2 regions of the Streptomyces sp. NPDC056452 genome follow, and region 2 is predicted to be linked to the other one. Evidence: riboswitches for the same ligand, from Rfam matches in the RefSeq annotation. Region 2 holds a riboswitch; the other holds the start of a gene.
What was found. A riboswitch is a leader RNA that binds a small molecule or an ion and turns the genes downstream of it on or off. The one in region 2 is predicted to bind cyclic di-AMP.
Positions count from the first base shown of each region.

Region 1 (7,778 bases), on a different contig from region 2:
GTCCAGGGCGGCGCGGTTGGACTCGAGGTTCGGGGCGAAGCCGCCCTCGTCACCGAGACCCGTGGACAGGCCCTTGGTCTTCAGGACCTTCTTCAGCGTGTGGTAGATCTCCGCGCCCCAGCGAAGGGCCTCGGAGAAGGACTCGGCGCCGATCGGCGCGATCATGAACTCCTGGATGTCCACGTTGGAGTCGGCGTGCGAGCCGCCGTTCAGGATGTTCATCATCGGAACGGGCAGCAGGTGCGCGTTCGGGCCGCCGAGGTAGCGGAACAGCGGCAGGTCGGACGCCTCGGACGCGGCGTGGGCCACGGCCAGCGAGACGCCGAGGATGGCGTTGGCGCCGAGGGAGCCCTTGTTCTCGGTGGCGTCGAGGTCGAACATCGCCTGGTCGATGAGGCGCTGCTCGGTGGCGTCGTAACCGACGAGCTCCGGGCCGATCTGCTCGATGACGGCGAGGACGGCCTTCTCGACACCCTTGCCGTGGTACCGGTTGGGGTCGCCGTCGCGAAGCTCGATGGCCTCGAACGCACCGGTGGAGGCGCCGGACGGAACAGCAGCACGTCCCGTGCTGCCGTCGTCGAGGCCAACCTCGACCTCGACCGTGGGGTTGCCCCGGGAGTCGAGGATTTCCCTGGCTACGACGACGTCGATGGACGGCACGAGGCATCTCCTTCTGGGATATGACGCTGGTTGTGCAGGGTCACTGTGGCCTTGCGCCACGAGCCTAACCGGCTCGGCCCCCTGCGTCGGCCGACCGCCCGTCCCCTGGGACGAAAAAGGACCCAAGGGCCTGCATTCCGGGCAAAGGTCCAGAAATCTACTGACGAGTAACCACAATAGTTGAACGATCACGCACGCGGTGGGCCCGTGCGGCGCACCGCGGACACGACCCCGGCCCGGCGCACACGGGGGTGAGTGCGCCGGGCCGGGAGGGAACACGTGGGGTGCCGCCGGACACCCTTACGCGGTCCCGAAGCCTTCGGGGAGGAGAGACCCGGGACTACTTCAGGTGGAGCTGCTGACCCGGGAAGATCAGGTCGGCGTCCTCGACGATGTCGTCGTTGAGCTTGAACAGCTTCTGCCAGCCGCCCTTGACCTTCTTCGCGTCGGCGATCGTGCTCAGGGTGTCGCCGGCCTTCACCTTGTACTCGCCGTCACCCTTCTTGACCTTGTCGCCGGTCGGGGTCGTGACGGTCTTCGAGGCCTCGGGGGCGGTGCGCTTCTCGCTGCGCGTGGTGGGCTGCTCGGCCTTGCGCTCCGGCTGGGCGGCCTTGTCGGCGCCCGTCGCGGAGGCGTCGACACCCGGGTCCACACCGTCGTTGGTGAGGCCGCCGGCACCGGCGCAGGCCCAGGCGCCCGGGCCCTGCAGGTCGAGGAGCTTCTCGGCGGCGGTGATCTGCTGAGCCTTGGAGGCCAGGTCGGCGCGGGCGGCGAACTGCGTGCCGCCGGCGGCTGCCCAGCTGGACTGGGAGAACTGCAGGCCGCCGTAGTAGCCGTTGCCGGTGTTGATGGACCAGTTGCCACCGGACTCGCACTGCGCGACGGCGTCCCACGTGGCGACGGAGGCGGCGGAGGCGCCGGTCGCACCCATCAGCGGAACGGCGACTGCGGCACCGGTGACGCCGGCCAGGGTGGCGATACGGACGGCCTTGGACGGGCGACGGTGCTTGCCCTTGCTCGAAAGCAGCATGGTTCTCCTCACCGACGCCTACGAGGTGAGCTGTCGGGTTCGGGCCTGTGAGTTGCCCGGTCGCTCGCACTGGCAAGCGACTTCACCCCCAGCCGGTCCTCACCCGTCTTCCGACGGCCGGGTCCGGCACTTACCTGGGTCCCCCGCTCCTGCCTACGGCGCTTTACGCGTCGAATCCCTTCGGCCGACGGCAGGATTCGGCGTGACGGTCGAAGGTGCCCGCGGTGCGAGCGGTTCCGACCGTAAACATAGGCAACCCCCACATTCAAAGATGGACATCACGGACAATCAGGCCTTACCCGCAACGGGCGAAGGATCGTTTTCGCAGGTCGGAGGCGTCGTCGGCGAACCGGGCGGGCGGGCAGCGTGAGTTGACGCAAAGAGACCCATGTCTCACTTAGACATAAGTGGACATAGGCCTCTGAACTGCCCCCGATTATGGGGCGTTTTCCCGAATTGGATCAGTTGCCCGCGGCGGCTTCCGCACCGGCTCCGGCGGTCTTCTCGTCCGCCTGGGCGCCCAGGTCGAGACCCAGGTCGAGGTTCTGTCCGGGAAGGATCAGGTCCGGGTCGGAGCCCAGCTCGTCCTTGTTGGCCTCATAGAGCGCCGTCCAGCCGCCGGGCAGCTCCTGCGCGTCCGCGATCGCCCAGAGGTTGTCGCCCGCGCGGACGGTGTAGGTGCCGTCGCCGCCCTTGCGTGCGTCGGCGTCCCCGCGCGAAGCGTGACGGCCGGACTCGCGCCCGTCCGTCGAGCCCGCACCCGCGCTCGCCTCCGGGGCCGGCGTGCCGCGGTGCTTGCCGCCCGGCGCTTCCGTCGAACCGTCAGAGGCCTCGGACGTCTCCGGCGAAGGAGAGGTCGAAGGGGCGGCCGTGTCGGATCCGGTCGACTTGTCGGCTTTGCCGCTTTCGCCGCCCTTGTTGTCCGTGTTCCGGTTCCCGCTCGCGTCGTCCGACGCATCGGACGAGGGGGTGGCCGACGCGTCGTCGGACGGGGTCACGGTGTCCGACGGCTCGGTGGTCGGCTCACTGCCCGGGTCGACACCCGGGAGCGTGTTGTCCAGCGCGAGCCCGGAGATCACCGCGCAGCTGGCCCACGCCGTCACCCCCTGGTCGTCGAGCACCTTCTCCGCCACGGATATCTGCTGCGAGCGGCTGGCCAGGTCGGCACGGGGCGCGAACGCCGTACCGCCGTAGGCCGACCAGGTGTCCTGCGAGAGCTGCAGGCCGCCGTAGTAGCCGTTGCCGAGGTCGGCGCTCCACATGCCACCGCTCTCGCACTCGGCGACCCGGTCCCAGGTCGAGGCGTCGGCTGCGTGCGCGCCGGTCGCGCCGAGCAGCGGGATGGCGATGGCCGACCCTGTGACGCCTGCGGCGACGACGATGGCGGGTGCCTGCCGAGGGCGACGGTGTCTGCCGTTCGCGGAGCCCATGGGATTGCCTTCCGTGTGACTGACGTGTGACTGGTGAGTCGAACGGTGAACCTAGCCGCACTCGAACGTGTGTCACAAGTCGATGCAGCGGAGATCACGTGAAAGTCACAGAGTTGACAGAGTGTCACTTTTTTCGGAGCGCTGTCCGGGATCGAACTCGACGGGAAGAGTGCGAAGTCCGCGCATGATGAGCCCGCCCCGCCACCGCAAATCGGTAGGTTCCGCAGCAAGCCGCAGGTCGGGAAGGCGTCGCAGCAGCGTCGCCAACGCCGCCTGGCCCTCCAGCCGGGCCAGCGGCGCACCCAGGCAGTAGTGGATGCCGTGCCCGTACCCGAGGTGCTGATTGTCACTCCGCGCGAGATCCAGCGTGTCCGCATCGTGGAAGCGCTCCGGGTCCCGGTCGGCGGCGGCCAGCACCACGAGAACGGGGTCCCCGGCCTCGATGCGCTGTCCGCCCAGCGTCACGGGTTCGGTGGCGTACCGCCAGGTGGCGAGCTCCACCGGACCGTCGTACCGCAGCAACTCCTCGATCCCCGTGGCCAGCAGCTCCGTCTCCCCGGCCTCGATCGACCGCTGGAGGCGCTCGCGCTGTTCCGGGTTGCGCAGCAGGGCGTAGGTGCCGTTGCCGATGAGGTTGACCGTGGTCTCGAAACCCGCGAACAGCAGGATGAACGCCATCGCCGCGGCTTCGTTCTCGGTGAGGTGCTCGCCGTGGTCACTTGCCCGGATGAGTCCCGAGATCAGGTCGTCGCCGGGATTCTCCCTTTTGCGGTGGATGAGTTCGGCGAGGTAGCCGCGCATCTTCTTGACCGACCTGGCCACCCCGCCGCGCGGGCCGCCGCCGTGCCTGATCATCATGCCCGCCCAGTCCCGGAAGTCGTCCTGGTCCTCCGGAGGCACCCCCAGCAGGTCACAGATCGCGTAGATGGGGAGCGGGAAGGCGAAGTCGTGGATGAGGTCCGCTTTCCCCTCCTCGATGAACGTGTCGATGAGGCGGTCCGTCAGCTCCTGCACGCGCGGCGCGAACTCGGCGACCCGGCGCGGAGTGAACGCCTTGGAGACGAGCCGGCGCAGCCGGGTGTGGTCCGGCGGGTCGATGTTCAGGAGGTGCGTCATCAGGTCCGCCTTGCGCTCCCCCGGGATGCCCGTCTTCCCCTTGGCGTTCGCCGACCCGGCGTGGTGCGCCGGGTTCTTGGAGAGCCGGGTGTCGGCGAGGGCCTGCCTGGCATCCGCGTACCGGGTCACCAGCCAGGCCTCGACGCCGCTGGGCAGCGCGGTGCGGTGCACGGGGCTGTGCTCGCGCAGCCAGGCGTAGGCGGGGTACGGATCGGTGGCGAACTCCCACGTGAAGAGTTCGGGCGCTTCGTCCGGCGTCTCGCCGGGCGCGGGGGTGTCGGCGGGGCTGTCGTTCACTCCTCGACGTTATCCGGAACGCCCCCGTGCCCCTCCACCGCCCGGATCGCGTCCCGGTAGGCACGGGCGGCGGCCCGCAGGGCTGCCTCCGGATCGGTGCCGTCCTGCTCGGCGCGTACGGCGAGGGCGAGGAGCCGGTAGCCGACCGAGTCGCCCGCCGGGAGCGCGACATCGAGGCCGGCGGTACGGGCCCGGCTGCCCAGCTTGGCGGCCAGGGCCAGACCGGGCTGGCCGAGCGGCACCCCGTCGGTGACCGAATCGCGCTGCTTCTCGATCGCCTTCGTCCGCAGCCAGTGCGCGTGGACGTCCTCCGGGGTCTCGGCGGTCTCGTCGCCGAAGACATGCGGATGACGGTGGATCAGCTTCTCCACGATGGTGGCCGCGACATCGTCGATGGCGAAGGGCTCGTCCGGGTCCTCCTGCGCGATCCGGGCGTGGAAGACGACCTGGAGCAGCACGTCCCCGAGCTCCTCGCGCAGCTCCTCGCGGTCGCCGTCCTCGATCGCCTCGACCAGCTCGTACGCCTCCTCGATGGCGTACTTCGCGAGACCCTTGTGCGTCTTCTGCGAGGTCCACGGGCATTCCCGCCGGATCCGGTCCATGACCTGGACCAGGTCGAGGAGCCGGGCGCCCGGCAGGTCGTAGGAGCCGGGCAGCAGTTCCAGGTCCGGCATCTGCACCCGGCCCGAACCGCCGAGCCGGGCCAGGCCGTCGGTGAGCGGCTGATTGCCCTCGCCGCCCACGAGGACCACCACGGTCCGTCCGCCCGCGCAGGCGTCGACGAGCTCCTCGGCCGACGGTGCGACGTGCTCGACCATGACTCCGGCCTCGCGCAGATACGGCAGTTGCGGATGGTCCCGCTCGGCGCAGAGCACCGCGTCGGCGGCCTGCAGCGTCTGCCAGGCGGGCCAGGACAGCAGACCGGGCGCGACCCGGTGGCTGGCGGTGAGCAGGACGATACGGCCGGGGGCTTCAGCGTTCACCCTCCGAACCTACCCCGGCCGGGACCCTCCCGGTCCTGGCTCCCGTTCCCGGTCCCGGCCCCGGTCAGGCGCCCGACTGGGGTTCCTGCTCCTGGAACTTGGTGACCTGGTTGATCCACGGAGCCTTGAAGGTGCTCAGCTGGACCTGCTTGTCGTCCCAGGAGCCGAAGCGCGGGTTGACGTCGACGTGCAGGGCCTTCGACGCCTTGGTGAGAGCCTCGCCGACGACCTGCTGTCCGGCGGGGGTCTGCAGGTCGACACCGAGCGCCGCGGCCAGCTTCGGCAGCTGGACCTCCTTGCGCAGATCGCCCTCGATCTGGTCCGGGGCGACCCAGCGCTGCTCCAGCATCACGGTCTGCAGGCCCTTGTCACCGCCGTACTGTGCGGCGGCCTGCTGACGGATCTGCTGGATCTCCTTGCGGCTGACGCTCACCCCCGCGTCCTTCGCGGCCCGGTCCAGGACCATCCCGAACACGATCCCGTGCAGCTTGGCCCGGGTGAGCTGCCCGGACTTCTTGACCAGCTGCGCGGACTGCTGCGACGCCTTCTGCGCACTGCGCACCTCCGCCGCCTGCCCCTGGACCGTGGACATGTCGACCCGGTCCCCGCCGACCACGGCAGCGGCGCCTGGGTGCGCCTCGTTGCCACAGGCGGTCAGCAGGGGTGCCGCGACGAGCGTGGCGACGGAAACGGCGAGCGCGGTGCGACGTCGGCGGTGCAAAGGAGCCTCCCGGGGAGAGTTTGTGCATCAGTGCACAAAGCCTTGCGGTGATCGATGTTAGGCAGTGGAAGGGGTTCGGGCCACTGATTCGACCAACGATTCGGGAGGAGTTGGGGATGCGGTGCGGCGACGGGCCCCTCGGGGCGCCGTCCGGGCCGGATCTCAGCCGCCGCGCACGTCCTGCTGATGGGTGAGCTGCCTGCGCAGTTCGACGGGGAGCGGGTGGTGCGGACCGTACGTGCGCTCCGCGTCGTAGAGCAGCCCCTGCAGCTGCCTGCGCCCCGCCGCGTGGTCGCCGACCGCGAGCAGCAGGTGCCCGATGCGGTGCCGGATGTCGAAGGCCCGGGAACGGTCCGGGGGCGGCGCCCCGTAGGCGTTCTCGTAGTACGGGAGGACCGCGCGGTACTCGGTGAGTGCCGCGGCCGCCTCGCCCAACTGCTCCAGGCACTGCGCCGCGTCGTAGCGGAACTGCAAGGTCTGGGCGTCGGCCGGGCCCGCCTCGGCGGTGCGGTCCTCGGCGAGACGGCGCAGCTCGGGCAGGGCACGGCGGTACTGGCCGTCGTCCATCAGCGTGGCCGCGTACTGCTTGCGCAGGATCCGGACGACCGGGGAGTGCTCCCCGTGCTCGGCCGCGGCCGCCGGGAGGATCCCGCCCAGGATGTCCACGGCCTGGGTGATCCGGCCCTCGCCGATGAGCTGCTTCACCTCGTCGACCGCCTGTGCGACATCGCGGCGGGCGGGCGGCGCGTGGGTCGTCGCCGACTGCTGCGCGGGCAGGGGCACCGGGGCGGGCACGGGCGCGGACGCCGGGGTGGCCGCCCGGTCCGGCCAGGGTGCGTGGGGCCTCAGGAAGGGCCGGGTCGGGTCGAGCGGGCCCGCCGGTGCGCCCCCGACGGGCAGCAGCGGGCGCAGCGACTCGTACACCTCCTGGGCGGAGGCCGGGCGGTGCTGCGGGTCCTTGGAGAGCAGCCTCAGCACGAGGGCCTCCAGCGCCTCGGGAACCTCGGGCCTGAGATGGCGGACCGGGAGCGGCGGCTCGTAGAGATGGCGGTGCAGCACACCGAGGGCGGTCGAACCCGCGAACGGCACGTCACCGCTGAGCAGTTCGTGGAGCAGCACCCCGAGTGCGTAGAGATCCGTGTACGGGCCGACGGCGCCACCCATCGCCTGCTCGGGCGCCATGTAGGCCGGGGAGCCGATCGGTGAGCCCGTGTGCGTCAGGCGGGTGGTGTCGGTGTCCAGGACGGAGGCGACACCGAGGTCGAGCACGATGACGGTGCCGTCGGGCCTGACCATCGCGTTGCGGGGCTTGAGGTCGCGGTGGACGATCGGCACCGCGTGCACCGCGGAGAGCACGGCGCAGAGCTGCGCCGCGATCGCGACGGCCCAGGGCCACGGGTACGGGGCGTGCTCGGCCAGGTGGTCGGCGAGGTCGGCCCCCTCGACGTACTGCATGACGAGGTAGAGGTCGTCGTCGTCGCTGCCCGCGTCATGGACCGTGACCAGACCGGGGTGGTCGACCTGGGCGGTGACCCGGCACT
Region 1 covers NZ_JBHTRI010000011.1:175,361-183,138, reverse strand. Annotated here, with positions in the region: gene eno (phosphopyruvate hydratase) at 1-660, opposite strand, end outside; gene ACFQ6X_RS13905 (transglycosylase family protein) at 1,001-1,690, opposite strand; cyclic di-AMP (ydaO/yuaA leader) riboswitch at 1,691-1,861, opposite strand; gene ACFQ6X_RS13900 (transglycosylase family protein) at 2,152-3,120, opposite strand; gene ACFQ6X_RS13895 (cytochrome P450) at 3,226-4,533, opposite strand; gene ACFQ6X_RS13890 (nucleoside triphosphate pyrophosphohydrolase) at 4,530-5,516, opposite strand; gene ACFQ6X_RS13885 (SurA N-terminal domain-containing protein) at 5,581-6,237, opposite strand; gene ACFQ6X_RS13880 (protein kinase) at 6,400-7,778, opposite strand, start outside.
Region 1: it holds a riboswitch for cyclic di-AMP, as region 2 does, so the genes downstream of both, ACFQ6X_RS13905 (transglycosylase family protein) here and ACFQ6X_RS28625 (peptidoglycan DD-metalloendopeptidase family protein) in region 2, are expected to answer to the same signal.

Region 2 (7,778 bases):
ATCGGGCTCACTCCCGTGGAGATCGCCGGACGGATCGGTGCGGCGCTCGCCGGCCGGAAGCCAGGGTCGGAACACGTGGTGCCGAGAGAGGACAGGCCATGAAGGACGACGGGCCCAAGGGCTTCGATCTGGCGCAGCTCCTCGCGGAACGCGGCGCCGAGCGCTACGAGCTGCATGCCAGGCACCTGAACCACCAGCTGCCGCGCATGCTCCGCACCATCGGGTTCGACAAGGTCTACGAGCGGGCCGAGGGCGCGTACTTCTGGGACGCGGAAGGCAACGACTACCTCGACATGCTGGCCGGCTTCGGCGTGATGGGGCTCGGCCGGCACCACCCGGTCGTACGCAAGGCCCTGCACGACGTCCTCGACGCCTCGCTCGCCGACCTCACCCGCTTCGACTGCCAGCCGCTGCCCGGACTCCTGGCCGAGCGGCTGCTGGCGCACAGCCCCCATCTGGACCGGGTGTTCTTCGGCAACAGCGGCACCGAGGCCGTCGAGACCGCGCTGAAATTCGCCCGGTACGCCACCGGCAAGCCCCGGATCCTCTACTGCGCCCATGCCTTCCACGGCCTGACGACCGGCTCGCTCTCGGTCAACGGCGAAGCGGGGTTCCGGGACGGCTTCGCACCCCTGCTTCCCGATACGGCGATCGCCCTCGGTGATCTGGATGCCCTGCGGCGCGAGCTCAAGCGCGGAGACGTGGCCGGCCTGGTGGTCGAACCGATCCAGGGCAAGGGGGTGCACGCCTCGCCGCCCGGGTTCCTGCGATCCGCGCAGGAGCTGCTGCACCGGCACAAGGCGGTGCTCATCGTCGACGAGGTGCAGACCGGTCTGGGCAGGACCGGCGACTTCTACGCGTACCAGCACGAGGAGGGCGTCGAACCTGATCTCGTCTGCGTGGCCAAGGCGCTCTCCGGCGGCTACGTGCCGGTCGGCGCGACGCTCGGCAAGGACTGGATCTTCAAACGCGTCTACTCCTCCATGGACCGGGTGCTCGTGCACTCGGCGAGCTTCGGCTCCAACGCCCAGGCCATGGCGGCGGGGCTCGCGGTCCTCGCGGTGATGGAGGACGAGGAGACGGTCGCGAACGCCCGCCGCACGGGTGACCTGCTGCGCGAGCGGCTCGCCGCGCTCGTCGGCCGCTACGAGCTGCTGCACGAGGTGCGCGGGCGGGGGCTGATGATCGGGATCGAGTTCGGCCGGCCGTCCTCGCTGAAACTCCGCAGCCGCTGGACCATGCTCCAGGCGGCCAGGAAGGGGCTCTTCGCCCAGATGGTGGTCGTGCCGCTGCTGCAGAAGCACCGGATCCTCACACAGGTCTCCGGCGACCACCTGGAAGTGATCAAGCTGATCCCCCCGCTGGTCATCGGTGAGCCCGAGGTGGACCGCTTCGTGGCCGCCTTCACGGCCGTCATGGACGACGCTCACAGCGGTGGCGGGCTGATGTGGGACTTCGGCAGGACGCTGGTCAAGCAGGCCGTCGCCAACCGATGACTCTTTGCCTCGGAGGCAAGAAATTTGCCTCCGAGGAAAGTTCCTGGCCCAATGGAGCCATGAATCCTCCTGACGGAGGGGCGGCCGACGAGCTGCCCGGAGTCGCACCGCGCCTGCGCGACCTGCGCCGCGACCGGGGTCTCACCCTTGAGGCCGCCGCTCGGCGGGCCGATCTCTCCCCGGCCCACCTCTCCCGGCTCGAGACGGGCCGCAGGCAGCCCTCGCTGCCGATGCTCCTCGGGCTCGCCCGCATCTACGGTACGACGGTGTCCGAGCTCCTCGGCGAGATGCCGCCCGAGCGTGACGCGATCGTCCGCGGCGGCCCGTTCGCGGGCGGCGTGTCCGGTGGGACCCCAGGTGGTGCTCCGGGCGGTGTCCCGGGCGGTGCATCGATCGGCGCCGAGGCCGACGGCTGGGTGTACCGGCAGGCCGGTGGCTCGGGCCGGGCCATGCAGGCGTTGCGTGTCCTGGTTCCCTACGGGGCACAGGGCGATCTCGTACGCGTCCACCCGGGCGAGGAGTGGCTGTACGTCCTCGAAGGGCGGCTGCGGGTGAGCTTGGGGGAGACCGTGCACGACCTCGACCCGGGGGACAGCGCGCACTTCGACTCGCTCACCCCGCACCGGATCGCGGCACCCGACCGCGGTGGTGCCGAGCTGCTCTTCGTCCACACCCTGCTGCAGAGCCCCTCGGCGGAGCTGTGCCTGGGCAGTGGGACGCGCCTTCGCTGACCTCGCACGCCCCACCGCACCTGCCGCACACCGGCTACCTCGGCCCCAGGGCCGGAAGAGAGGACTGCCATGTCCGATTCGGAGCACTACGACCCGCTCACCCCGCGCCTGCGGGAGAACAAGGACACGCACGAGCGGAAGATGCCCCGCGGTGTGGTCATCCGGCTCGTCGCCTACCTGGTGGCCGGCCACGTCGTCGCGGCCTTCCTCTTTCTCCTGTTCACCGTGGCGGGCAAAGGCTGACCGCCTGCGCTACGCCTCCTCGACGAGGCGCTCGCGCAGCCTCTCGCGGGTCTCGGGCGCGAGCTTCAGCCCCTCGCCGAGGTAGCGGTCCGTACCGCCCCAGGTCTCCTCGATCGCGGCGAAGGCGGCGGCGAGGTAGTCGGAGTGCGCACCGAAGAGCGGGTTGAGGAGCTCCATCACCTCGTCCGACATCCCCGCCGACGACGTGTCGCTGCGCCGCACCTTGTAGCGGCGGTGCGCATCGTTGGACTTGAGGTAGTCGGCCTCGACGGCCTCCTTCTCGACGCCGACCGCCAGCAGCGAGATCGCGATCGACAGACCGGCCCGGTCCTTGCCCGCCGCGCAGTGCATCAGAGCCGGCACGCTGTCCTCGGCCAGCGCGTGCAGCACCCTGCTGTGCTCCGCGGTGCGGTCCGTGATGATCGACCGGTACGACGCGATCATGCGGGCCGTCCCCTTGCCGTCGGCGAGGATCGAGCGCAGCTGCTGGATGTTGCCGTCGCGCACCAGTCGCCAGAACTCGGCGCCGTCGGCCGGGTCCGAGAGCGGAATGCTGACATTCCGGACACCGGGAAGTTCCACGTCGAGGCCGTCGAGCTTGTGGTCGGCGGCATTGCGGAAGTCGAAGACCGTGTGCAGGCCGAGTCCGGCCAGGAATGCCGTGTCCGTCTCGGTGGCGTGCGCGAGGTGGCCGCTGCGGTAGAGGCGCCCGTAGCGCACCCTGCCGCCGTCCGTGGTCGGCAGGCCGCCCACGTCGCGGAAGTTGCGGACACCGGTCAGCTCGGCGTCTGTCGACGGAACCTCTGGCAGCTGCTGCGTCACAAGGACTCCTGGAGTGTCTGGGCGTCGGCGCCGCTCGCCGACAGGGGCACGCCCGCGACGATACGACATGGATTCATCGGGCAATCGTTTCGCCCTCCGGTGCCTTCGCGGCCGGTCGACCGGCCGCCCGCGACCATGACATGTCCGTATTGGTGTATTTAGCAGAACATGCCCCGCTTATACGGGAGATGGGATGCGACAGGTGAGCGGGATCATATCCGTGACGGTGTGTGGCGAAACTGCCGGGAGGTAATCCATACGCCACGCGGAAAGCCAAGATCCGTAATCCACGGAGTGTGACCGGAATTCGGAACCGGAATTGAACCGCTCATTCCGGTACGCAACCGGTGGCTTGTTCCCGGCGTCCTGACTCGCTTACGGTCACCGTCAATCCGGACGGAACGCCTAATCCTGCCGCCGCCCGGAATCCGCACCGACTCACGTGTGGCAGGAGCGGGGGAACCAGGTAAGCCGCCGACCGGAGTGATCCGGAACGGCTTGGGGTCAAGACGCGCTCAGCGCGGCCGGGCATCTCCAGTCCGAACCCGACAGCTCACCTCGCAGGCGCCGGAGAGGAATTCCCCATGCCCGCAAAGGGTAAGCACCGTCGTACGAAGGCCAGCCCGATCTCCCGCGGCGTCCTCGCCGCAGGGACCGGCGGCGCCGTCCTCGCCCTTCCGCTGATCGGCGCCACCGGCGCCTTCGCCGCGGAGCAGTCCGCACCCGCCGCGAAGCCCGCGGCCGCCAGCGCGGCGCACCACGCGCCGGCCGCCTCCGTGGCGAAGAAGCATGGCGCCCCCAAGACCTACTCCGTGGTCGCCGGCGACTACCTGGCGAAGATCGCAGCCGACAAGAAGGTCAAGGGCGGCTGGGAGAAGCTGTACAAGGACAACCGTGAGGTCGTCGGCGGCAACCCGAGCCTGATCTTCCCGGGCATGAAGCTGACCCTCGGCGTCAAGGCGTCCGGCTCCCACGCGGAGGCAGCCCCCTCCAAGGCCGCCCCGAAGGCCGCCCCCTCCAAGGCGGAGTCGGCCCCCAAGGCCGCCGCTCCGGCCGAGAAGGCGTCGACGGCCACCAACACCGCCGACTCCACCGGCGCTTCGGAGAGCAACAGCTCCGGCTACACCACCCCGGTGGCCAACGGCAGCGTCTCCACCCAGTACCGCGTCGCCGGTGCCAGCTGGTCCAGCGGCTACCACACCGGCTCCGACTTCCAGGCCGCCTCCGGCACCAGCGTCCGGTCCATCGGCCCGGGCACCGTGGTCTCCGCGGGCTGGAGCGGTGCGTACGGCAACGAGGTCGTCATCAAGCACGACGACGGCATGTACTCCCAGTACGCCCACCTGTCGTCGCTCGGCGTCTCGGCCGGCCAGACCGTCACCGGCGGCCAGCAGATCGGCCTCTCCGGTTCCACCGGCAACTCCACCGGCCCGCACCTCCACTTCGAGGTCCGCACCGGCCCGAGCTACGGCTCGGACGTCGACCCGATCGCCTACCTGCGCTCGCACGGCGTCTCCATCTGACGTCATCAGGCGGCTCGGTGAGCTCACGAGGGGCGGTGCGCGGCGGCGCACCGCCCCTCTGCTTATTCCGGCTTTACCAAAACCTGACCGGGTGGTCTATCTCACCACCCGTCAACCCCTTATTACGGTCGCGTAGGTCACATTCGAAGGTGCAGGATATGCGCTTGTGGCAGACGATTCGAGAAACAAAAGACGAGGCACCATCGGGTCGTACGCAGCGATTGGCGACAGCTTCACCGAGGGCGTCGGAGACCCCGGCCCCGATGGGACGCTCGTCGGCTGGGCGGACCGTTTCGCGGTCATTCTGGCGGACCAGCTCCCTCTCCCCGATGCAGCGGCCGACCCCGCGGACGGCCCGCACGGGAACTTCCGGTACGCCAATCTCGCCGTACGCGGACGCCTCCTCGACCAGATAGTCGAGGAGCAGGTCCCCCGCGCCAAGGAGCTCGCACCGGATCTGGTGAGTTTCTGCGCGGGCGGCAACGACATCATCCGGCCCGGCACCGACCCGGACGACGTGGCCGAACGCTTCGAGCGCGCGGTCGCCGACCTGACCCGCTCGGTCGGCACCGTCATGATCACCACCGGCTTCGACACCCGCGGCGTTCCGGTGCTCAGGCACCTGCGGGGCAAGATCGCCACCTACACCGCCCATGTACGGTCCATCGCCGACCGCTACGACTGCCCCGTCCTGGACCTGTGGTCGCTCCGGTCCGTGCAGGACAGGCGTGCCTGGGACAACGACCGGCTGCACCTCTCGGCGGAGGGACACACCCGGGTCGCGCTGCGCGCCGCCCAGGTCCTCGGCCTCGACGTGCCGGCCGACCCCGACCAGGTGTGGCCCCCGCAGGTACAGCGCGGAGCACTCGAAGTGCGCCGCGACGACATGGCCTGGGCCCGCGAGTACCTCGTCCCGTGGATCGGCCGGCGCCTGCGCGGTGAGTCCTCCGGTGACCACGTCGAGGCCAAACGCCCCGATCTGCTCCCGCTCTGAGCACCTCCGAGCGCACTGATCACACGCGTGTCCGACGCCGGTGATCAGTGCGCTCAGCGCGCTCGGTTCGCTCAGCGGGTGATGACGGGGAGGGAACGCCTCGGTACCGCTCCACTGAGCGCGTCCGCGGTAGGCACCCGCACGGGGCCGGCGGGTATCCGCTCCAGCACGCCGCCCGCGAAGACGTCGTACAACGGCAGCGTCTCCAGGTGCACATAGCCGATGTGGCAGTCGCACACATCGAGCGGACAGCCACGCGGACCCAACGAGCGCCGGAAGCTGCCGTCGTAGAGGTTGCCGAGCTCGGCGCGGACGAAATGGCAGCGGCGCACCGTGCCGTCGCCGTCCACCGAGACGACCGACTCACCTGTCCGGCAGGGCAGCCCGGCCGAGCGGTGCGGATACCGGCTGTACGGGAACAGGGGGTCCAGGGCCGTCCAGCGGTCCGCCTCCTCGTCCGTGTACGTGTGTCCCTCGGCGGCGTTGACCCAGAGGTACACCTCAGGGGGCAGCGCCTCACGCAGCCGTCGGGCCTCGTCGAGGTGGGCGTCCAGCCCCACGACCCCGACGCTGTGGCGGACCCCGAGGGCGGTCAGCTCCCGGCACCTGCCGAGGAACCGCTCGTACGGAGTCTGGCCCGGGTGGTACGTGCACCACAGGGCGACCTTGTCCCGCGCGGCGTCGGCCAGCCAGCCGGTGCGGCCGCCGAGATTGGTCTGGATGGCGACGCGGCCGATGTGCGGGAGCCGGGACAGCTCGACGAGAGCGTGCCGGTACCAGGAACGGACCAGCCCCTCGCCCCACGGCGTGAAGAGCACCGACAGCCGCTCGCCGGTCTGCGCGGCGGCCCACGCCGTGAACCGCTCCAGAGCCGCACGGTCGGCGCGCAGTTGCTCCCCGCTGTCCCGTCGCTTGGCGAACGGGCAGTAGGGGCAGTCGTAGTCGCACGACGCCAGCGGGCCCCGGTACAGGATCGTCAGGTCCGCAGGCGTCGGCGTCACGGGGCTCATTTCACTTCGTACGCGGCCATCGCGGCCCGTACGGCGGGGGAGAACAGCTCCGGGCCCAGTGCGTCGGAGTGGGCGAGGCCCTCGGGGGAGAGCCGCAGCAGGCCCGGGCCCGCGGACCCGTCCAGCCAGCCGCGCTCCTCGAAGGCCCCGAGTTCGCCCGGGAAGTCCCCGAAGGGGTCGGTGCCGAAACGCTCGCGGTATCCGTCGTGGCGCATGCCCTCGGCCTGGAGCAACGACTGCAGGAGGTGGCGCCTGCGCGCCTCGTCGCCGTCGACGTACCGTCCGACCTCGGCGCGCGAGAAGTCCTCGGTGGCCGTGAAGCCGTCGATGATGCCCCGGATCTCGCGCATCTCCACCGCGTAGTCGAAGGAGTAGTGCAGCGAGGAGGTGTACGAGCGGGCGCCGCAGCCGAGCCCGATCATGCCGTCGGTCTGGCAGGCGTAGTCGTCCGGGCCCGCCCGGTGCGCGCCCGTGCGGCGGAACATCCTCATCGACACCTGCTCGTAGCCGTGGGCCAGGAGGTGGTCGCGGCCCGTGCGGTAGAGGCGCAGCCGCTGCTCGTCCCAGGCGGGGTCCTGCCCGTCCGCGGCCCCGGCCGCCGCTCCCTGCCGTCCGAGGCCGGTGAGGGCGCGCACGTACAGCGGGTAGAGGTAGAGCTCCTCGGGACGCCAGGCCAGGGCGGCGTCCAGTGAGGTGCGCCAGCTCTCCTCGGTCTGTCCGTCGATGCCGTAGATGAGATCGATGTTGAGGACCGGGACGCCGGCGTCGCGGATCCGGCCGAGGGCGGCCTCCACCTCGGACCGGTGCTGCGGGCGGACCGCGGCGCGGGCCTCCGCGTCGACGAAGCTCTGCACACCGATGCTGATCCGGGTGGTCCCGCGGTCGGCGAGGACGCCCAGCCGGTCCGCCGTCGCCGTCGCCGGTGAGGTCTCGACCGCCAGCGGTACGGACCGCAGGTC
Region 2 covers NZ_JBHTRI010000034.1:83,990-91,767, reverse strand. Annotated here, with positions in the region: gene dxs (1-deoxy-D-xylulose-5-phosphate synthase) at 1-102, shown strand, start outside; gene ACFQ6X_RS28645 (aspartate aminotransferase family protein) at 99-1,496, shown strand; gene ACFQ6X_RS28640 (helix-turn-helix domain-containing protein) at 1,556-2,227, shown strand; gene ACFQ6X_RS28635 (DUF6126 family protein) at 2,297-2,470, shown strand; gene ACFQ6X_RS28630 (tyrosine-protein phosphatase) at 2,480-3,292, opposite strand; cyclic di-AMP (ydaO/yuaA leader) riboswitch at 3,714-3,872, shown strand; gene ACFQ6X_RS28625 (peptidoglycan DD-metalloendopeptidase family protein) at 3,877-4,815, shown strand; gene ACFQ6X_RS28620 (SGNH/GDSL hydrolase family protein) at 4,982-5,809, shown strand; gene ACFQ6X_RS28615 (STM4011 family radical SAM protein) at 5,881-6,810, opposite strand; gene ACFQ6X_RS28610 (STM4012 family radical SAM protein) at 6,816-7,778, opposite strand, start outside.